One region of the Gordonia sp. X0973 genome, then DNA from elsewhere that is predicted to be linked to it. Evidence: predicted binding sites of a transcription regulator. Region 1 holds the regulator's gene; each other region holds the start of a gene.
The links. Region 1 encodes LexA, which represses DNA repair genes until DNA is damaged. Its sites were predicted from a motif close to CGAACANNTGTTCG; they were not measured.
Positions count from the first base shown of each region.

Region 2: HUN08_RS02690 (HNH endonuclease signature motif containing protein) is a predicted target of LexA. The motif match lies at 2,911-2,924, and genes of this name have one in related genera.
Region 3: ruvC (crossover junction endodeoxyribonuclease RuvC) is a predicted target of LexA. The motif match lies at 2,779-2,792, and genes of this name have one in related genera.
Region 4: HUN08_RS10575 (SAV_6107 family HEPN domain-containing protein) is a predicted target of LexA. The motif match lies at 2,924-2,937, and genes of this name have one in related genera.

Region 1 is NZ_CP054691.1:2,035,503-2,040,713, reverse strand. It holds gene miaA (tRNA (adenosine(37)-N6)-dimethylallyltransferase MiaA) at 1-308, shown strand, start outside; gene dapF (diaminopimelate epimerase) at 313-1,206, shown strand; gene hflX (GTPase HflX) at 1,262-2,722, shown strand; gene lexA (transcriptional repressor LexA) at 2,755-3,441, opposite strand; gene HUN08_RS18365 (LysM peptidoglycan-binding domain-containing protein) at 3,590-4,051, shown strand; gene nrdR (transcriptional regulator NrdR) at 4,144-4,593, shown strand; gene hrpA (ATP-dependent RNA helicase HrpA) at 4,618-5,211, opposite strand, start outside.
Region 2 is NZ_CP054691.1:546,679-551,889, forward strand. It holds gene purD (phosphoribosylamine--glycine ligase) at 1-1,028, shown strand, start outside; gene HUN08_RS02690 (HNH endonuclease signature motif containing protein) at 1,046-2,896, opposite strand; gene HUN08_RS02695 (hypothetical protein) at 3,245-4,030, shown strand; gene HUN08_RS02700 (GntR family transcriptional regulator) at 4,027-4,431, shown strand; gene HUN08_RS02705 (esterase family protein) at 4,490-5,211, opposite strand, start outside.
Region 3 is NZ_CP054691.1:1,760,834-1,766,044, reverse strand. It holds gene secD (protein translocase subunit SecD) at 1-22, opposite strand, end outside; gene yajC (preprotein translocase subunit YajC) at 43-435, opposite strand; gene ruvB (Holliday junction branch migration DNA helicase RuvB) at 467-1,558, opposite strand; gene ruvA (Holliday junction branch migration protein RuvA) at 1,566-2,156, opposite strand; gene ruvC (crossover junction endodeoxyribonuclease RuvC) at 2,153-2,731, opposite strand; gene HUN08_RS08670 (YebC/PmpR family DNA-binding transcriptional regulator) at 2,847-3,602, opposite strand; gene pdxT (pyridoxal 5'-phosphate synthase glutaminase subunit PdxT) at 3,633-4,259, opposite strand; gene HUN08_RS08660 (acyl-CoA thioesterase II) at 4,256-5,116, opposite strand.
Region 4 is NZ_CP054691.1:2,166,758-2,171,968, forward strand. It holds gene rsmH (16S rRNA (cytosine(1402)-N(4))-methyltransferase RsmH) at 1-952, opposite strand, end outside; gene mraZ (division/cell wall cluster transcriptional repressor MraZ) at 1,106-1,549, opposite strand; gene HUN08_RS10570 (DUF3040 domain-containing protein) at 1,914-2,306, opposite strand; gene HUN08_RS10575 (SAV_6107 family HEPN domain-containing protein) at 2,403-2,849, opposite strand; gene HUN08_RS10580 (N-acetyltransferase) at 3,024-3,752, shown strand; gene HUN08_RS10585 (NAD(P)/FAD-dependent oxidoreductase) at 3,749-5,211, shown strand, end outside.

The DNA of each region.
Region 1 (5,211 bases):
TGTTCGCCAACGGATTCGTCGACGAGGTGGCCGGACTCCTCGAACGTGGGCTGCGCGAGGGGCAGACGGCGATCCGGGCGATCGGATACGCGCAGGTCGTCGCCTCGCTGGACGGTGAATACGACGTCGAGCACGCGCGCGAGCTCACCTTCGTCGGCACGCGACGATATGTGCGGCGCCAGCGGTCGTGGTTTCGCCGCGATCCGCGGATCCGCTGGTTCGACGGCGGCGACGAGGCGCTGGCCGACACGGTGTCCGAATACTGCCGTGCGGCCCGGATCGACCAGCCGGGCGGATCGGTAGACTGATCCGGTGACCGCTCTCCCGCACGCCTTCTGGAAAGGCCACGGCACGCAGAACGACTTCATCATCGTCGACGACGCCGCGGCCCTGTTGGCGCTGGAACCGGAGACGGTGGCCGTGCTGTGCGACCGGCAACGGGGTATCGGGGCCGATGGTCTGCTGCGCGTGGCACGGGCCGGCAGCCTCCTCGACGCCGGTGTGCTCACCGCCCTCGGCGAGGGGATCGCCGCCGACGACCTGTTCATGGACTACCGCAATGCGGACGGCTCGGTGGCGCAGATGTGCGGCAACGGCGTCCGGGTGTTCGCCCACTACTGTCGGGTCGCCGGGTTGACCGATGCCGACGAGTTCGTCGTCGGATCGCGGGCCGGTGCGCGTCCGGTCCGCATCCACTCGGTTTCGCCGACGAGCGCTGAGGTCAGCGTCGGGATGGGCCGGGTGCTCCGGGGGGTGACCTCCTCGGCGACGATCGGTGGTAGGACCTTCACCGGGATCGCCGTCGACGTGGGCAATCCCCATCTGGCCTGCGTCGTTCCGGGTTTGTCGCACGGCGAGTTGAGTGCCCTCGACCTGTCCGGTCCGGTCGGATTCGACACCGGTGTGTTCCCCGAGGGGGTCAACGTCGAGCTGTGTACCGAACCGGTGGCCGACGGCGACACCCTCGTCGCATCGATGCGGGTCGTCGAACGCGGCGTGGGGGAGACGCGCAGCTGCGGAACGGGCCTGGTCGCGGCGGGCAGCGCACTACTCGCCTCCCTGGGGCGGGACTCCGGGAAGCTGCGGATCACCGTTCCCGGCGGCCGGGTCGACGTGGGCATCGACGACGGCGGGACGACCAGCACCCTGCGCGGTCCGTCGCGCCTCGTCGCGCGCGGCGAGCTGTTCACGGGCGCCCTCGACTGAGGGTGCAGGTAATCGGCTCGCGCACGACGTCCGCGCGGTGTCATGATGGACGGGTATGACTGAATCAGAACTGTCCCCGGACCCCGCGGTTTCTACTCCGCCCGGCGCGCTTCGCACGGACGATGCGCCGACGACGGGTCAACTCCAACTCGACGATCGGGCGTCGCTGCAGCGCGTCGCCGGCTTGTCCACCGAACTCACCGACGTCACCGAGGTCGAGTACCGGCAGCTGCGCCTGGAACGGGTCGTGCTCGTCGGCGTCTGGACGTCGGGCACCATCGCCCAGGCCAACGCCAACATGGCCGAACTCGCCGCGTTGGCCGAGACCGCCGGGTCGCAGGTGCTGGATGCGCTGATCCAGCGCCGGTCCAGCCCGGACGCGGCCACCTACATCGGGTCGGGCAAGGCGGGTGAGCTGCGCGAGATCGTCGTCGCGACCGGCGCGGACACCGTCATCGCCGACGGCGAGTTGACGCCCGCCCAGCTCAACGCGCTGGAGAAGGTCGTCAAGGTGAAGGTCATCGACCGCACCGCGCTGATCCTCGACATCTTCGCCCAGCACGCGACCAGTCGGGAGGGCAAGGCGCAGGTCAGCCTCGCGCAGATGGAGTACATGCTGCCCCGGCTGCGCGGCTGGGGCGAGTCGATGTCACGGCAGGCCGGTGGTCGGGCGGGCAGCAACGGCGGCGTGGGCCTGCGCGGTCCGGGTGAGACCAAGATCGAGACCGATCGCCGTCGGATCCGGGAGCGGATGGCCAAGCTGCGCCGGGAGATCCGCGCGATGAAGACCGCCCGGACGGTGAAGCGTCTGGACCGGCACCGCAGCGGGGTGCCGACGATCACCGTCGTCGGCTACACCAACGCGGGCAAGTCGAGTCTCGTCAACGCGATGACGGGTTCGGGCGTGCTGGTGCAGGATGCCTTGTTCGCCACCCTGGACCCGACGACGCGCCGCGCACGGCTGGACGACGGCCGCGAGGTGGTGTTCACCGACACCGTCGGTTTCGTCCGGCACCTGCCGACGCAACTGGTGGAGGCGTTCCGGTCGACACTGGAGGAGGTGGCCGACGCCGATCTGCTCGTGCACGTGGTCGACGGCTCGGAAGCCTTCCCGTTGGACCAGGTCAACGCTGTGCGGACCGTGCTGCGCGAGGTATCGGACGAGGCGCGGGACGGCACGCTGCCGCCCGAGTTGCTCGTCGTGAACAAGCTGGACGCGATGGACGACCTCAAACACGCCGAATTGGCCGCGGCGCTGCCGGGCGCATTGTTCGTCTCGGCGCGTACCGGCGCCGGGCTCCCGGAGCTGTTCGACGCCATCCGCGCCGAGATCGGGCGCGGGGACGTCGAGATGTTCGTCGACCTCCCCTTCTCGCGCGGCGATCTCGTCTCGCGGATCCATGCCGACGGCGAGATCCACTCGACCGAGCACCATGCGACGGGCACCAAGATGCGCGTGCGGGTTCCCGCCGCGCTCGCGGGTGAACTCGTCGAGTTCACCCGCGTCGACGCCTGACGGCGCCGCATCGGATCAGAGCAGGGGCCGGATCAGATCCGGCGCATCACGGTCACGACCTTGCCCAGGATGACCGCGCGGTCACCGGGAATCGGGTCGAACAGCGGGTTGTGCGGCATCAGCCACACGTGCGCGCCGTCGCGCTTGAAGGTCTTGACGGTGGCCTCCCCGTCGATCATGGCGGCGACGATGTCGCCGTTGTCGGCGACGTTCTGCTGTCGCACTACCACCCAGTCGCCGTCGCAGATCGCCGCGTCGATCATGGATTCGCCGACCACGCGGAGCAGGAAGTGGTTGCCGTCGCCGACGAGTTCTCGCGGGAGGGGGAAGACGTCTTCGATGGCCTCCTCGGCGAGGATCGGGCCACCCGCGGCGATCTGGCCGAGGACGGGGACATAGGTCGGCGTGGGCATTCCCTCGGCCGCGGCGCCACCGGGCGGCGGCCCCTTCTTGTCCGCCGCGACGTTGACCGCGCGGGGGCGGTGCGGATCGCGCTTGAGCAGGCCTTTGTTCTCCAGGGTCTTCAGCTGGTAGGCCACCGACGAGGTCGACACGAGGCCGACCGCGTCACCGATCTCGCGGATGCTCGGCGGGTATCCGCGCTCGCGGACGGACTTGCGGATCACCTCCAACACGTCGCGCTGACGCTGGGTCAGGGTCGCCTCGATCGCGGCGGGGCTGTCGGTGAGGCCGGACTCCGCCGACTTCTTCTTGGCCATGATGTTTCTCCTCTGCTCGTTGCCACAACGCTAGCGAAGAAAGCCGCGACCTTCAAACATTTGTTCGACGTGTCGCGAGACTTTGTCAGACCCTCGTGGTAAAACTTCGAACAAGAGTTCATCGAACACACGAACGAGGAGAACCGACATGAGCGCACCAGTGATGCACCGCCCGGCAGTCCGCCCGGCTCCGCGCCCGCTCCGTCCCGCCCAGACCCGGCGCCGCCCGGTCGACGGCCGTTCCCACCATCCCCGGCCGGACCGCGGCACCCGGTGCGCTGCGCCGGTGGCCCCGGTCCAGAGCCGGCAGCAGCGGGTGATCGCCCGTCGCCGGGGGAGCGCCGCGGCGATCCTCGTCGGCGCTGCGCTCGCCGGGCTGGTCTGGCTCTTCGCCATCGTCGGCGGCAACTACGAGGCGAGCACTGCTCCCGATCCGGTTGCCACGTCGGTGGTCCACGTGCGCGGAGGCGAGACATTGAACTCGGTCGCCGCGCGCGTCGCCCCGGATATGCCGCGCCAGGCGGTGATCAATCAGCTGCGCGCGTTGAACGGGTTGCCGTCGTCGCAGTTGACGGCCGGCCAGGCGCTCGTGGCCCCGGTCTACCGATAAGCGTGGGCGGCGCCCAGTCGCGCGGCAGCATCGGCTGCCGCAGTGCGTCGGGTAGTCGGAGCACTGCCCGGGCCGTCGGTATTGTTGGGCTCATGCATTGTCCGTTCTGCAAGCATGAGGACACCAAGGTCGTCGATTCCCGTCTCGCCGACGAGGGTCAGGCGATCCGCCGTCGTCGGTCGTGTCCGGAATGCGGACGCCGGTTCACCACGGTGGAGAATGCGGTGTTGGCCGTGGTCAAGCGCAACGGCGTGACCGAGCCGTTCAGCCGCGAGAAGGTGATGCGGGGCGTCCGGCGGGCATGTCAGGGCAGGCAGGTCGACGAGGATGCGCTGGCCCAGTTGGCGCAGCAGGTCGAGGACGCGGTGCGATCCTCGGGTTCGGCCGAGGTGCCGAGCAACGAGGTCGGGCTGGCCATCCTCGGGCCGCTGCGCGATCTCGACGAGGTCGCCTATCTGCGGTTCGCCTCGGTATACCGCTCGTTCGAGTCGCTCGAAGACTTCCAACGGGAGATCGACTCCCTGCAGTCCGACCGCGGCTGACCGATCCACCGCCGGCGAGGCGGCTCAGACGAAGGCGTCGAACGCCTTGATCACCCGTTTCTCCGACACGGTGCCCGCGGTACCGAGTCGCTGGGCGTAGAGCCCGACCCGCAACTCCTCGATCATCCAGTGCGCATACTCGTTGAACGGCTCCCGGCGGGCCTCCGGCAGCTGCGCCAGGCGCAGATTCCACCGCTCCACGACCCGGTCGACGGCCGCGGTCGCATCCCGGTCGCGGGCGGGGTTGGCCGTCACGGCGTCGAGCCGCATGAGCGCGGCGTCGAGGTAGCGCGGCAGCGAGGCCAACCGGTCCACCGGTGTCTCGCCGACGAATCCGTCGAAGACGAGTTGCGCGACCTGATCGGCAACGTCCTGGGCCGCCATCGTCCCGGCGTGGCGATCCATCGCGGCGGATAGCCCGGGCAGTCGGGAGAGGGCGTCGAGGGCGGCGAAGAAGTTGTCCGGGGCCTGCTCGGCGATCGCGGGGGCGAATCGTTCGCGCAGCGCGGCGAAGTCGGCCGGGGTCCGCAAGCCGGCGGTCTCGGCGGGGGTGACGACGCCGCGGATCGCGCAGCGGGTGCAGTCGCGCAGCAACGCCTCCAGCGACGGGTACGGGCT
Region 2 (5,211 bases), 1.5 Mb from region 1:
TCGGGGTCGCCGACGCGCTGCGCGCGGCCGGCATCGCCGTCTTCGGCCCGAACAAGGCCGCCGCGCAGATCGAGGGCTCGAAGGCCTTCGCCAAGGACGTGATGGCAGCGGCCGGGGTACGGACCGCGCACGCCGAGGTCGTCGACAGCCCGGCCGATCTCGACGCCGCGCTCGACCGCTTCGGTCCGACCTGGGTCGTCAAGGACGACGGATTGGCCGCGGGCAAGGGTGTCGTCGTGACCACCGATCGGGCCAAAGCCCGCGATCACGCCGTCGAATGCCTCGAATCGGGTCACCCGGTGCTGCTGGAGTCATTCCTCGACGGGCCGGAGGTCTCGTTGTTCTGCCTGGTCGACGGGCAGACGGTGGTCCCGCTGATCCCGGCGCAGGACCACAAACGCGTGGGCAACGGCGACACCGGGCCCAACACCGGCGGTATGGGCGCCTACACCCCGCTGCCGTGGCTGCCCGACGAGACGGTCACCCAGATCGTCGACGAGATCGTCAAACCCGTTGCCGCCGAACTCGTCTCGCGCGGGACTCCGTTCAACGGGCTGCTGTACGCCGGGCTCGCCATCGGGGCCGACGGGCCGGCCGTCGTCGAGTTCAACGCCCGGTTCGGCGATCCGGAGACACAGGCCGTCCTCGCGCTGCTCCGCTCCCCGCTCGGGCAGGCGCTGCACGCGACGGCCACCGGGACGCTCGCCGAGCTGCCGCCGCTGCAGTGGGACGACGGCGCCGCGGTCGTCGTCGTGCTGGCCGCCGAGAACTACCCGGGCACGCCGCGCATCGGCGACGTCGTCGTCGGGGCCGACGGGGAGGGCGTCCGTCACGCGGGCACGGCCCGTGACGCCGACGGCAAGACGGTGTCGGCGGGCGGACGGGTCCTGGCCGTCGTCGGGACCGGCGCCGACCTCGCCGCCGCGCGGGAGCAGGCCTACGCGCGCCTCGCCGAGATCAAGCTGCCCGGCTCGCATTTCCGCAACGACATCGGATTGGCCGCACTCGAGGGACGCATCAGCGTCTAGTCTCGCCGCCTCCTTCGTCAGTAGGGCGGGTCGCCGTCGGTTTCGCGGGGGTGTTCGCGTCGGCGTCGGGTTTCACGGTCGGCGGCGATTTTCTCCTCGGCGAGGCGTTGTTGGCGATTGGCCTCGCGTTCGGCTCGTCGGCGGGCGTGCTTGGCTTTGGTGCGGTCTCGGGGTTTGGGGTCATCGGGTGCCGGCGACGTCGGAGCGGCGGGCTTCGGGGCGTGCCATGTGATGGTGTCGAGGCTGGGGAATAGCGCGGAATTGGTTTCCGTGGGCCCTGGGAATCGAATTCCTTCGGGGGAGACGACCTGGGAGAGTAGGCGGCCGGTGCTGTCGCGGTATTGGTCGTCGACCCAGCCGCTGCCGAATGTTTTGAGGTTGTGGTGCATGCGGCACTTGGTGGCCAGTCCGTCTGGGGTGGTTTGACCGCCGGCGGCGGGGTCGTCGTGGTCGTATTCGGCGACGTGGTCGATATCGCACTGCCATGCGGGCTTGTCGCAGCCGGGTATCGTGCAGTATCCGTCGCGGGTGCGCACGAAGGTAGCCAGCGCCGTCGATGGGCGGTACGGATCCGACGGCAGGTGCGTCGGTAGGGACGTCTCATCGAGGTCGTTGCCGCTGCTATCTCCGCTGTTGCCCCGAGTGGTGATTCCACTGTCGTCGTTGTTGTCGTTGCCGACGGTGATTCCACTGTTGTCGTTGCTATCGGCCGGGTTGAGGGGGCGGAGGCGGACGTCGTCGCGGGTGAGTAGGTCGCGCAGGTGTGCGGCGGAGATGACGCCGTGTCCGTCCATGAACGCGGGTTCGTCGTCGCGACCGTCGACGGTGGCCCGGTCGGCGATCACGTGCACGAGCACCCGGCCCTTGGCCACTTCCTGATCTCGGTGGTCGGCGATCCATTGCGCCAACGCGCCGGGTTCGGGGATGTCGGATGCGCAGTCGTCGGTGCCGCAGTCGCATTCGAAGCGCAATCCGCTGAGCAGTGAGAACAGCGCATCGCAGCGTCGGGCCGATTCGCTGCGCGGATCCTTCTTGCAGACTTTTCCGGCGAGGAGGAACACGTTGCGCAGCGCGATGTTGGCGTCTTGAGCGGTCATCGTCGCACCGAGGGTGGCCATGCCGTCGGCATCGGGCAGGACCCACACCGACCGGGAGGCCTTGGCCTTCTCGTGGCGACGACGGACTGCGTCGGGGTCGTGCCGGGAGATGATGCGGTCGATGAGGTCGATCAACCGCTTGTTGGACCAGGTGCCGGTGCGGGAGCGCAGTCGGGCGGCGACATCGAGGTCGATCGTCTTCGACCAGTCCTGGCCGTCGATCAATTCGGTTCGGGACACCGCTAACCGGAATTGGCGGGGGCTGATGATGCCGTCGCGCAGGCAAAGCCCGATGGACGGGATGCGGTCGCGCATCGCGATCGCCTCGGCCAGCCACCTATCGCCCTGACTTTGACTGATGCCGCGGCTCATGGCGATCCGGGCAGCGGCTTGGGTTTCAAGATCGAGCATCCGGACCCCGCGCGCCGAGGCCTCCGGTCTACCGGTGGCGACCAACCCCGAATGCATGGCCCCGATCTCGCGATACTCGATCCAGGCCAGCATCGCGTTGGCCTTGCCGGTGTGCGCGAGAACATCGACGGTCCACTCCGGATCGCCCAGCGCCAGCGACGCCGCCGCCCCGACCGCCTGGGCGCGCCGACACCAGAACGCCTCGTCATCCCAAGCATCGGGTTCGTCCCACGGTGCGGGGTGATCCCAGATGGCGCCGTGGCAGTTGTCTGATTCGGTATCGAGCCCGCCGTTGTCCCCACCCGACGGGATATCGCCGACGGATGCCCCGTCATCCGCTGCCGCCGTCTCGGTCTCCATACCTCGACTATATGGGAACACACATTCGAATACAAGGGCAAAAGTGCAGATCAGATACTGTTGTGACACCGGCTCACTGGTGAATACCACTGCTGTCGTTGGGCCCGCCCGCCCCCGCCGGCGGGTCTGCGAGCCCACGACTCTCTTGTGCTAGTTGATTGACACAATACCGCGGCTCGTGTCAGGATGTATCAACTCAATGGTACAAGCGGAGGAACAATGAATCTACTGGTACTCGCACTCACGGCGCTGGTCATCGGCTCGGTGGTGGTCCGGGGGTCGTCGCGACCCGGGCAGGCCCCGGACTCGCCTTCTTACCTCGCCTATCGGAATCACCTTCGACGCAACATGTTGATCGCCGCGGGGTTGACGGTTGGTGCGGTGATACTCACGATCATCGATCAAGCCGGCGCAACCAGCACTGGCGATAGCCTGCTCAACCTGCCCGACGTCGTCGACAGAATTCTGGTCGCGCTGATTGTGCCGGGGGCCTATTTGTTGCCGCTCGCCGCACTGTGCTTGACGGAGTACACGACCCGTCCGCCGGATCGTCGGGTCGCCACCCTCACCGCCCGGACCGCCCGGTCGTTTGCTCCCATGTGGCTGTTCGTCCTGGCCGGGGTACTGACCGTCGTCGGGCTCGCCGGTCCGCTCCTCCTGCTGTCGCCGCAGATCAGGACCGCACGCGAATTCCGGGCACCGCGCATCGACGTTTCCTATGGGGGTGCGGCCGACCTCTGGATGTATGCCGGAATCATGCTGGTGGCCGCCTTGCTGACAGTGGCGACCATTCGGCAGGCAGTCCGTCGCGGCGATCTCGACCCCGACTCGGCCAGCGACAAGTGGTCGCGCAGCGGCGTCATCACTCGCGCGCTGTGCTTGCTAGTCGTCGCCGGGATCGTCGTGGTGTCGGGCGTCGCCGACGAACTCAGCACCGCGGCGTGGGCCTATGGCAGCTACCTCGACGGCGGCGGTGCGGCGATCGACGGATACAACTGGCTCGTGAACGTACCGGTCAAGACGATAGCCAACTGGGCGGCCTTTGGTGCCATCCCAGCTGTCTTCGTGGCGTTGTTGCTGTTCGCCTTTCCGCCCCGGCCGAAAGTCGGATCGCCCGTCGGCGCATCGGCATGAGCCCGGCGATTGCCGACGATCCGCGCATCAGCGTCGACCCCACCGATCCGACGCCGGCATTCGAGCAGATTCGACGGCAGATCGTCGGACACATCGCGGCCGGACGCCTGCCAATCGGCGCGAGGCTACCACCGCTGCGTCAACTGGCCAGGGACCTGGGCATCGCGGTGGGCACGGCGGCGCACGCGTACCGATTGCTCGAGCAAGCCGGAGTCATCACGACGCGGCGGGGAGCCGGAACGCGAGTTACCGCGGTGCCCGACTGCACCGACACGCCGTCGAGCGAGCTGGCGCAGAGCGTTCGCCGGCTTGCCGATGACTACCTCGCGGCGGCCGCGGCGATCGGCGCGACGTCGGCGCAAGCGCTCGACGCGGTGATTAGGGCAGCGCAAACGGAATGAATCGTGATGCGGCTCCAGAAGTCGCACCCGGTGCCGTGAGTGCGCTCGATCGAGATGGCTACTGCCGCGCGAGGTTACGGCCCAGGAACATCACGTGGTCGGGCAGCACGCTGTGCCAATACCGGTTGGTGTGCCCGCCTGGGGCCGAGCCGAAGGCCGCCGGCGGGTGCAGATCGGCGGCCCACTGGCGGGTGTAGGTGAAGAACTGGTCGCTGGAGCCGATGGTGATCAGCACCGGAATCTTGGCGAAGGCCTTCTGCTGGCCGAACAGTGAATTCGCCTGGTAGTCCTCGAAAGAGTCGAAGGCGCGCGGCGGGAACATCTGCGGATTCGCCCACAGCGCGGGGGAGCTCACCGAGACCGCCGCGACGCGGGGGGCACCGACCAGCGACGCCAGCCGCAGGGCGCCGTAGCCGCCCATCGACCAGCCGTAGAAGCCGATCCGCTCGGTCGACAGGTCGAGCTTCGGGTCGTCGGCGAGCATGGGGAGGAATTCGTCGAGAACCATCGCACCGGCGTCGGCGCCGTTGGAGCGCTTGTGCCAATAGTTCGTGGAACCGTCGACGGCGGCCAGCGCGAACGGCGGGTTCCCCTCGTCGACGTAGGCCTGCAACACGTTCTGCATCTGCAGCTTGCGGCCGAAGATCGTGCGCTCGTTGGTGTTGAGCGCATGGGTGACGACGACGACGGGCAGCTTGCCGGTGACGCCGCTGGGCCGGGCCACGGCCCATTTGGTGGGGCGGCCGAGCATCTTGTTCGAGATGAAGGTGCCGGTGATGA
Region 3 (5,211 bases), 270 kb from region 1:
CGGGACGACGCGGAGTGGTCACAGTGGTTCGGTTCTCCTGAGTTATTTCTCGTCGGCCGCGTCGTCGGAGGTCGCACCCGACTCCGCGCCGCTCGTGCCGGCAGCCGGGGTTTCGTCACCCGCGTGGTCGGCGGGTGCGTCGTCGACCAGGCCGACGCCGACGTAGGTGTCGGCGGCCTCGTCGACGGGAACGACGCCGCGCACGGCGAGTTTGTTCCAGCGTCCGACGACTCCCGGTGCGGTCTCGACGTCGACGAAGTCCTCGTTGGCGTCGATGACGGTGCCGAAGAGCCCCGACATCAACTGGATCCGGGTTCCGGTGACCAGCGAGGCCTGCATCTCCTGCATCTCTTGCATCTGCTTCTTCTGCTTACGGGTGCCGAAGAACAGCATCGCCCCCATGAGCACCAGCATCGCCGGGATCAGTAATTCCATGCCCTTCATGGCGACCAGTCTGCCAGACGCGTCACTCGTACTCGTCGAACAGGTTCGGTTCGTCACCGCGCGCCCGCACGCCCCAGGTCGCGTTCAGCGCACCGGCCGGCGGGACGAGGCCCAGATGGTGCCATGCCGCCGCCGTCGCGACCCGTCCGCGCGGGGTGCGGGCGATCAATCCGGCGCGGACCAGGAAGGGCTCACACACCTCCTCGACGGTCGCCGGCTCCTCGCCCACCGCGACGGCCAGCGTCGAGACCCCGACCGGGCCGCCACCGAACCCCTGCACCAGTGCGGAGAGCACGGCGCGGTCGAGGCGGTCCAGACCGCGCTCGTCGACGTCGTAGACGGTCAGGGCGGCGCGGGCGATGGGCAGCGTCACCGATCCGTCGCCGCGCACCTCGGCGTAGTCGCGCACGCGGCGCAGCAACCGATTGGCGATGCGCGGGGTGCCCCGCGACCGGCTCGCCACCTCGGCGGCCGCCTCGTCGGTGAGGTCGACGCCCAGGATCCGCGCCGATCGGGTCAGCACCGCGACCAACTCGTCCGTCTCGTAGAACTCCATATGCGCGGTGAAACCGAACCGGTCCCGCAGCGGACCGGTCAGTGCTCCGGACCGGGTGGTCGCGCCCACCAGGGTGAAGGGTGCGACGTCGAGCGGGATCGACGTCGCCCCCGGCCCCTTGCCGACGACGACGTCGACGCGGAAGTCCTCCATCGCGAGGTACAGCATCTCCTCGGCGGGCCGCGCGATGCGGTGGATCTCGTCGATGAACAGGACGTCGCCCTCGACGAGGTTGGACAGCATCGCGGCCAGGTCCCCCGCGCGCTCCAGGGCCGGGCCCGATGTCACCCGGATCGCCGAACCGAGTTCGCCGGCGATGATCATGGCCAGCGACGTCTTGCCCAGGCCGGGCGGACCGGACAGCAGGATGTGGTCCGGGGTGCCGCCGCGGCCCTTGGCGCCGCGCAGCACCAGTTCGAGCTGTTCGCGGACCTTGGCCTGCCCGATGAAGTCGGCCAGCGAGCGCGGCCGCAGATTGGCGTCGAGTTCGCCGTCGGCCGACAGCCGTCCCGCGCTCAAGGTGCGCTCTGCGTCATCGTCGCCGGAATCCATCGTCATCGCCCCCCTACTTCTTGCCCAACAGCGCCAGGCTCGCACGCAGCACGGTCGCCGAATCGCCGTCGGGTGTCTGTGCCAGAACCGATGCCACGGCCTTGTCGGCGGCGGTCTCCGCGAAGCCGAGCCCGATCAGCGCCTCGGTCACCTCGGCACCCACCGTGGTGCCCGACGACAACGGCGACGACGACCCGCCGGCGACGACCCCGACCTTGTCGCGCAGCTCCACGACGAGCCGTTCGGCGACGCGCTTGCCGATACCGGGCACGGCCGTCAGCGCCTTCGTGTTCGACGAGGAGAGGGCCGCGGCGAGTTCGGCCGGTTCGTGGACCGCCAACGCCGCCATCGCCAGGCGAGGTCCGACGCCGGTCACCGTTTGCAGCAGGACGAACAGGTCGCGCGCCGCCCCGTCGGTGAAGCCGTACAGCGTCATCGAGTCCTCGCGCACGATCATCGTCGTGAGCAGCGTGGTCTCCGCGCCGCGCTTGAGCGTGGCGATGGTCGCCGGTGTGACCAGGACGCGGTACCCGACGCCGGCGCAGTCGACGACGACGTGGTCGAGCGCGACGTCGACCACCGGCCCCCGCACCGACGCGATCATCGCCGGGCCTCCAGCGCCGCGGCGTGGGCCGCCTTCAGCTTGGCCCGATGCGCACGGGCCAACTCCTGGGCCTTGGCCTGGGCCGCGACGATGCGGTCGTCCATCGGACCGCGCCAGCACTGGCAGATCGCCAGGGCGAGGGCGTCGGCCGCGTCGGCCGGTTTGGGCCGGGTCTGCATCCCCAGGATCCTGGTGACCATCGTCGTGACCTGCGCCTTGTCCGCCCGACCGGAGCCGGTGACGGCGGCTTTCACCTCGCTGGGCGTGTGGAAGCGCACCGGGATGTCGCGCTGGGCGGCGGCGAGGGCCACCACACCGGCGGCCTGCGCGGTACCCATCGCGGTGCTGACCTGCTGCTGCGCGAACACCCGCTCGATCGCCACGACCTCCGGGCGGTGCGTGTCGAGCCAGTGGACTGCCGCGGTGTGCACGGCGAGCAGACGGTCGGCGAGGTCCATCGTCGGCGGGGTGCGCACCACGTCGACGTCGAGCGCGGTCACCGCCCGGCCCGCGCCGGACTCGACCAGCGCGATCCCGCACCGGGTCAGTCCGGGGTCCACCCCCATCACACGCATGCGCCCTCCAACCGGCCTCGTCCACCCGTTCCCGACGCCGCGCGTCGCGAACAACTGTTCGAGATTCTAGAAGGCCGCACCGACGGCACGGTGGAGCGACACGCTCCCCGGCGGATCAGTCCTCGTCGAGCTGGGCCAGCACGTCGTCGGAGATGTCGACGTTGCTGTAGACGTTCTGCACGTCGTCGGAGTCCTCGAGCGCGTCGATCAGTTTGAAGACCTTGCGCGCGCCGTCCGCGTCGACCGGGACCTCCACCGAGGCCCGGAAGTCGGCCTCGGCCGAGTCGTAGTCGATTCCCGCGTCCTGCAGCGCCGTGCGGACCGCGACCAGATCGGTCGGCTCGCTCACGACCTCGAAGGTCTCCCCCAGGTCGTTGACCTCCTCGGCCCCGGCGTCGAGGACGGCCATCAGGACGTCGTCCTCGCTCTGCCCGGCCTTCTCCAGGGTCACCACTCCCTTGCGGGTGAAGAGGTAGGAGACCGAGCCCGGGTCGGCCATGTTGCCGCCGTTGCGGGTCATCGCGGTGCGAACCTCGCCCGCGGCGCGGTTGCGGTTATCGGTGAGGCATTCGATGAGGATCGCGACGCCGTTGGGGCCGTAACCCTCGTAGGTGATGTTCTGCCAGTCGGCGCCGCCGGCCTCTTCGCCCGCGCCGCGCTTGCGCGCCCGCTCGATGTTGTCGTTGGGCACCGAGGACTTCTTGGCCTTCTGGATCGCGTCGTAGAGCGTCGGGTTACCGGCCGGGTCGCCGCCGCCGGTGCGGGCCGCGACCTCGATGTTCTTGATCAGCTTGGCGAACATCTTGCCGCGCTTGGCATCGATGACAGCCTTCTTGTGTTTGGTGGTCGCCCATTTGGAGTGTCCGCTCATGGCGAGACAGTTTACCCGGGCCTCCGGAGATCAGTGCCGCACCATCTCGACGAAGTACTCGTGCACCCGCAGGTCGCCGGTGACCTCCGGATGGAAGGAGGTGGCGAGCACCGAGCCCTGGGCCACGGCGACGATCCGCCCGTCGGCCCGTCCCTCCGGCGTCGCACCGGCCGGAACCGTCGCCAGCACCGTCACCCCGGGGCCGGCTTCCTCCACCCAGGGGGCCCGGATGAAGACGCCGCGCATCGGCGCGGCTTCGGGCCGGTCGGTGATCCCGGCGAACTCGAGGTCGGACTCGAAGGATTCGACCTGCCGACCGAAGGCGTTGCGCCGGACGGTGATGTCGAGGGCGTCCAGATGGCAGGCGTCGGGACGGGTGTCGAGGATCCGGGAGGCCAACATGATCATGCCGGCACACGAGCCGTATGCGGGCAGTCCGTCGGCGAGCGCCGCCCGCAGCGGCTTCTCGAGTTCGAAGACGGTGAGGAGCTTGGAGATCGTCGTCGACTCGCCGCCGGGCAGCACGATCCCGTCCAGGCCGTCCAGTTCGTCGGGGGTCCGGACCGGGCGGGTCTGGGCGCCGACCGCGCGCAGTGCGGCCACGTGTTCGCGGACATCCCCCTGGACGGCGAGAACCCCGATCGTCGGGGCCGTCACGACTCCTCGGTCTTCATCGGGATCCCCTGGACGCTCGGGTCGCCGATGATCCGCGCCAACCCCTCCTGGGTCACCGCGGCGACGAGTCTGCCCCGCTGGTCGAAGAGACGCCCCTGGGTCAGGGCGCGGCCGTGACCCGCGGCCGGGGAGTTCTGGTCGTAGAGCAGCCATTCGTCGGCGCGGAAGGGCCGGAGGAACCACATGGCGTGGTCGAGCGAGGCGGATTGGACCCGCTCGTCGCGGTGGATCGACGAGGCCGAGCCCAGCAGCGTCATGTCGCTCATGTACGCGAGCACGCAGACGTGTGAGACGTAGTCGTCGGGCAGGCGGTGCCGGTAGCGGAACCACACGCGCTGCTGTGCCGCCAGATCGGCGGAGAGTTCCATCTGGTCGCGCGGCACGATCCGGATGTCGAAGTTCTCCCACTCGGCGAAGAGCCGCCGGTCGTCGTCGGTCCCGGTGTCGCGGCGGTCGGCGAGTTCCTCCGGGCCGATCACCGACGGCATCCGGTCCTGGTGCTCGATCCCCTCGTCGGTGCCCACGTGGAAGGAGGCCGACATGGAGAAGATCGCCTCGCCGTTCTGGACGCCGGTGACCCGGCGGGTGACGAACGAGCGGCCGTCGCGGATCCGGTCGACGAGGAAGACCGTCGGCATGTCCGGGTTGCCGGGCCGCAGGAAGTAGCCGTGCAGCGAGTGGACGCCGAACTCGACCGGCACGGTCCGGGTGGCCGAGACGAGGGCCTGCCCCGCGACCTGACCGCCGAAGGTTCGGCGCAGCACGCTCGGATAGGCGGGGCCGCGGAAGATGTCGGTTTCGATCCGCTCCACGCGCAGGATCTCGTCAATGGTCGGCACGGACCCATTATCACCGACGAAAGCGGCCAGCCCCGACCCGGTATGGGCGGAGCGAGCCGCTGTCGACCCCTCGACTTGTGTTTCAGTCGACCCCT
Region 4 (5,211 bases), 130 kb from region 1:
GCGCCGGGGCCGAACGCGGGTTCGCGTCGACCTCCTCCGGCGTCGCCTGCTCGGCGCCACGTGTGACCAGCTCGAACCGCGGCGCGGTGCCCGGCAACTCGACCGGGAGCCCGGCCGGCGAGGTCGAGCGGCAGCGGGCCGCGAACTCCCGCTTGACGATGCGGTCCTCGAGCGACTGGTAACTCATCACCACGACGCGCCCGCCCACGGCCAGCGCGTCGAGTGCGGCGGGCAACGCCTGTCGCAACGAGTCGAGTTCGCCGTTCACCTCGATCCGCAAGGCCTGGAAGGTGCGCTTGGCGGGGTGGCCGCCGGTCCGCCTGGTGGCCGCCGGGATCGTCGCGTACAGCAATTCGACCAGTCGGCCGCTCGTGGTGAAGGGCTCGCTCCGGCGGGCGTCCAGCACGGCCGAGGCGATCCGGCCGGCGAATCTCTCCTCGCCGTAGTCCGACAGCACCCGCGCCAGGTCGCCGTGCGAGTAGGTGTTCAGCACGTCGGCGGCGGTCAGCGGGTCCTCCGGATTCATCCGCATGTCCAGCGGGGCGTCCACCGAGTACGCGAAACCGCGGTTTCGCTGGTCGAGTTGCATCGAGGAGACGCCCAAGTCGAACAGGACGCCGTCGACCGCGCGGAGCGGCCCGTCCAGACCCTCCGGTTCGGCCAGGACGCGGGCCAGCTCGTCGTAGCGGCCGGCGTTGATCGAGGCGCGGGCCCCGAAGGGGGCGAGGCGCTGCGCCGCCTGCGCGCGCGCCGCACCGTCTCGGTCGATGCCGACGACGGTCAGCTCGGGAAAGGTCTGCAGCAGGAGTTCCGCGTGTCCGCCCGCGCCGAGTGTGGCGTCGACGACGACGGCACCCGCGCCGGCGGGGTCGACCCGGGTCAGCGCCGGGGCGAGCAATGCCACGATCCGGTCGGCCATCACCGGGATGTGTCCGTGCTCGGCGCCGCTCATCGCGAACCCTTCTGTGTCTGCCGGTGGTGCGGGGTGGATGAATCGGGGTCCCCGCCCGATTCCGAACCTGGCGCTGGGGAAGTGCGTCAGGGTCAGATCGGGCGCAGGCCTCGTCCCATCCACCGTGGCGGTCGCGGGGCGCATCGCCGTTGTCTAGAGGAGGGTCTCGAAGGCTTCCGAGCCCGCAGCCGAGAAATCCTCCTCGTGGTCGGATTGATAGGAATCCCAGGCTTGGGCGTCCCAGATCTCCAAGTGGTCGAAGCTGCCGATGACCACGCAGTCCTTCGTCAGGCCGGCGTAGGCGCGGTGGTCCGGGGAGAGGGTGATCCGCCCCTGCCCGTCGGGCCGCTGCTCGTCGGCACTCGCGAAGAAGTACCGCTGGTAGGCGCGGGCCTGCGGGTTGTTCCGCGAGGCCGCCCTCGTCTTCTCCGCGATCGCGTCGAAGTCCTCGAGGCGGTAGACGGCGAGGCTGTTGTCCTGGTTGCGCGTGACCATCACCCCTCCTGCCAGAGCGTCTCGAAACTTCGCGGGCAGCGTCAGCCGCCCCTTGTCGTCCAACTTGGGCGTGTAGGTGCCGACGAGTCGTTGACCCGACATCTCGCACCTCCTACACCCGCCGGGTTCGACGTCCGGTTCGTCTCACCCAGTTCCCACACTGTACCCCACTTTCCACCACTTTCCACCCCAATAGTCTTTCGAATAGTGGATGCGCGCGAGAAAGTGCAGGTCAACGCCATGAGAATCGGTGGGGGAAGTCGCCCTCCCCCGTGTGCCACACCGGCCCCGTGGCCCGGATCCACCTGGGCCGAACACCCTCGGGCCGCATCCGAAGTGCGGTTATGCCGGCGGGTGGTGGAAAGTGGGGCATATCCCGATGGAGCGGTGGGGGCACGTGGGGCGCACAAGAAGGCCGCACATCCGAATGATGTGCGGCCTTCGAGAAATCTGGTCGAGGAGTTCGCTACTCCTGCGTGAACCGCTTGTTGAAGCGGTCCTCCATGCGCTCGGAGAAGCTGCGCGACGGGGTCTTCGCGCGGGCCGTGCCGCCCGCGCCGCCGTCGACGGACTTGAGCGAGGGCTTACCCCGCCCGCCCCGCAGGGCCCACAGCCCCGCGCCGAACATCACCAGGAAGCCGATCAGACTCAGGATCGGGAATCCTCCGATGTGCACGCCGGCGACGATTCCGCCGATCAGCAGCGCGAGTCCGAGGATGAACAGCGCGATCGCCTGCAGCCGGCGGCGCCCGCCGCCGAGTGCCGAACGTTGCACCGTCGAGGCGAACTTGGGGTCGTCGGCGTACAGCGCATTCTCGATCTGGTCGAGCATGCGCTGCTCATGTTCCGAAAGTGGCACCGCCCCTCCCCTTCCTCAATCGTGCTTCTAGAACTCCAATGATACGAGGTACACGGCGGAACGACCACAATTCGACGCGGCCGTCGGCCAAACCGGTCACGCGGAGCGCCGCGACACCGTGGTCACGAGCGGTTCGCGACCCTGCTCATATGCGGCGAGCACCGATTCCGTCGCCTCGATGAGCTCGGCGAGCCGGACGCGCACCCGCGCCACGACATCTTGCGGCACGTCGGCGACCAGGCCGGTTTCGATGCGCGAACGCAGGCCGGAGTGACCCGCGAAGAAGGCGGAGAGGACCGCCAATCGGTCGTCGGCGCCGACCTGTGCGTCGAGGCGCCGCCAGGCGTTGCGGACTCCGCGCGGTCCCCGGCGGCGCGACTCCAGGACGGCCAGCGCCGCGCCCGTCGTCCGCAAGGCCGCGAGATAGTAGAGGCGCATCCGCTCGGCGCTGCCGGCCACCACGTCGGCGTCGTCGGCGATGGCCACGGCCTGATCGAGCAGCCGGTGGGCGTCGAGCACCACCTTCGGTTCCACCGGTCCCATATCGCCTCCTCGGCCATCCGTCTGAATCCCGTTGTCTGGAAAAACCTATCGTCGGGGTCGGACATTCCCATTATCGAACATTTATTCGATTCCGTCAATGCTAGCGTGATGCTGCGACGGCGTAGAATCGTCTCGACCGGCCCGGGCGGAATCCCGCCCCTTCCAGGAGCAACCATGGTGAACGAGCCGACCGGCCCCCCGGTCGACGTCCGCATCGTGCGACTGCCCGGCGGCGACGCGCACCGCTGGCTGGATCCGGCGCTCAACGTGTACGTCACCGCGATGGGGTATCCGCGCGGCGTCGAGGCGCAGCGCCGCACGCTCTGGCGCCAACACATCGCCCGCCCCGGATGGAACGCCTTCGGTGCCGTCGCCCCGCTGGACCACCGATGGTCCCCCGGCACGCGGCTGCGGCCGTCGGTGATGACGCGCCGCATCCCCCGGCTGGCCGGCGCGCCCGACTCGCGCGACGAGATCCTGCTCGGCATCGCCTACGGCTACCGGGGCGCGCCGGATCAATGGTGGAACCAGCAGCTGCGCATCGGCCTGCGCCAGGCCGGCTGCCCGCCCGACCGCGCGGCCCACCTCCTCGCCGACTACTTCGAGCTGACCGAGCTCCACGTCCATCCGGACGCACAGGGTCTCGGGGTGGGCCAGGCGCTGCTGAACGCGCTGCTGCACGGGCGCCCGGAGGCACGGGTGCTGCTGTCCACCCCGGAGGTGGCCGGCGAGGGCAACCGCGCCTGGGCGCTCTATCGCCGATTCGGATTCGGCGACGTCCTGCGCAACTTCACCTTCGCCGGCGATCCCCGCCCGTTCGCCTTCCTCGGCCGCGATCTCCCGATCCCGACGACCGACGGTCCCGCGCTGCGCAGTTCGGATACGCGGGTCGGCGGGCCGTGACCGACGACTTCGACGCGATCGTCGTCGGCGCGGGGCACAACGGCCTGATCGCCGCGGCCTACCTGGCGCGGGCGGGCCGCTCGGTGTGCGTACTCGAACGCGACCCGATCCCCGGCGGCGCGGTGTCCACCGTGCAACGATTCCCCGGCTACGCCGTCGACCGCGGATCCTCGGCGCACCTGATGATCCGGCACACCCCGATCCTCGCCGAACTCGACCTGGCCGCCCACGGACTCCGCTACGCCGACTGCGATCCGTGGGCCTTCGCCCCCGCCGAGACCGACGACGAGCAGCCCATCGTGTTCCGCCGCGACCTGGCGGCCACCTGCGCCTCCATCGAGCGCTCCTGCGGGCGTCGCGACGCGGATGCCTATGCCGCATTCGTCGCGGTGTGGGCGCCGCGGGCACGGGCGATGATGGCCTCGTTCGTCGACGAGCCCACCCCGACGCGGTTCGCGCGGGCCTTCGCCGCCAGCGGTTGGCGCACCCGCAGCGCGCGGCGCTCGCCCGTCGGCAGGCGGATCGGCGCGTTCTCGTCGATGTCACAGGACATGATGCGGCCGGGCGACGCACTGCTGGACGAGTGGTTCGACGCCGAGCGGCTCAAAGCCGCCCTGGCCTGGTTCGGCGCCCAGTCCGGACCGCCGATGGATCTGCCAGGCACCGCGCCGATGGTGGGCTTCGCCGCCCTGATGCACGACATCCCGCCCGGTCGGGCCATCGGCGGCAGCGGCGCGCTGACCACCGCGTTGCTCGCCCGCCTGGCGTCCGACGGCGCCCGGGTCCACACCGGCGCCGCGGTCACCGCGCTGCACCGGGAACGCGCCGGTTGGCGCGTGGTCGCCGCCGACGGGCGGGTCCGCCGGGCGCGCCACGTCGTCGCCGCCTGCCACATCGGGGCCACGCTGGACCTGCTCGAGGCCGGCGGCCTCCGCACCGCTGACCTGGACCGGTGGCGGCGCGCCATCGTCGTCGGCAACGGGATCGGCATCGCCGTGCGGCTGGGCACCACCGCCCTGCCCGCCTACCGGAACCTGCCGGCCGACCTGCCCTCGCACGGTCTGCACAGCGGATTGGGGCTGCTCGTCGCCGATCGGGCGCTTCTGCGCCGCGCCCGGGCGGCCAGCGTCGTCGGACGGCTGCCCGACCGTCCTGCGGTCCTGCCGATGGGCTTCTCCGCACTCGATCCGAGTATCGCCCCCGCCGGGCGGCACCTGGTCAACGTCTGGGCGCAGTGGCACCCGTACGCGCTGGCCGACGGCCGGTCCTGGGCCGATGCGGCGCAGCCGGCCGCCGACGCCGTCGTCGCCGAGATCGAGCGGTTCGCCCCGGGTTTCGCTGGTTCCATCGAGCACTGTCACATCCAGACGCCGGCCGACCTCGAGGCGGAGCTCGGCCTCCCGGCGGGCAACATCATGCACGTGGAGATGAGCATCGACCAGATGTTCGGCTGGCGACC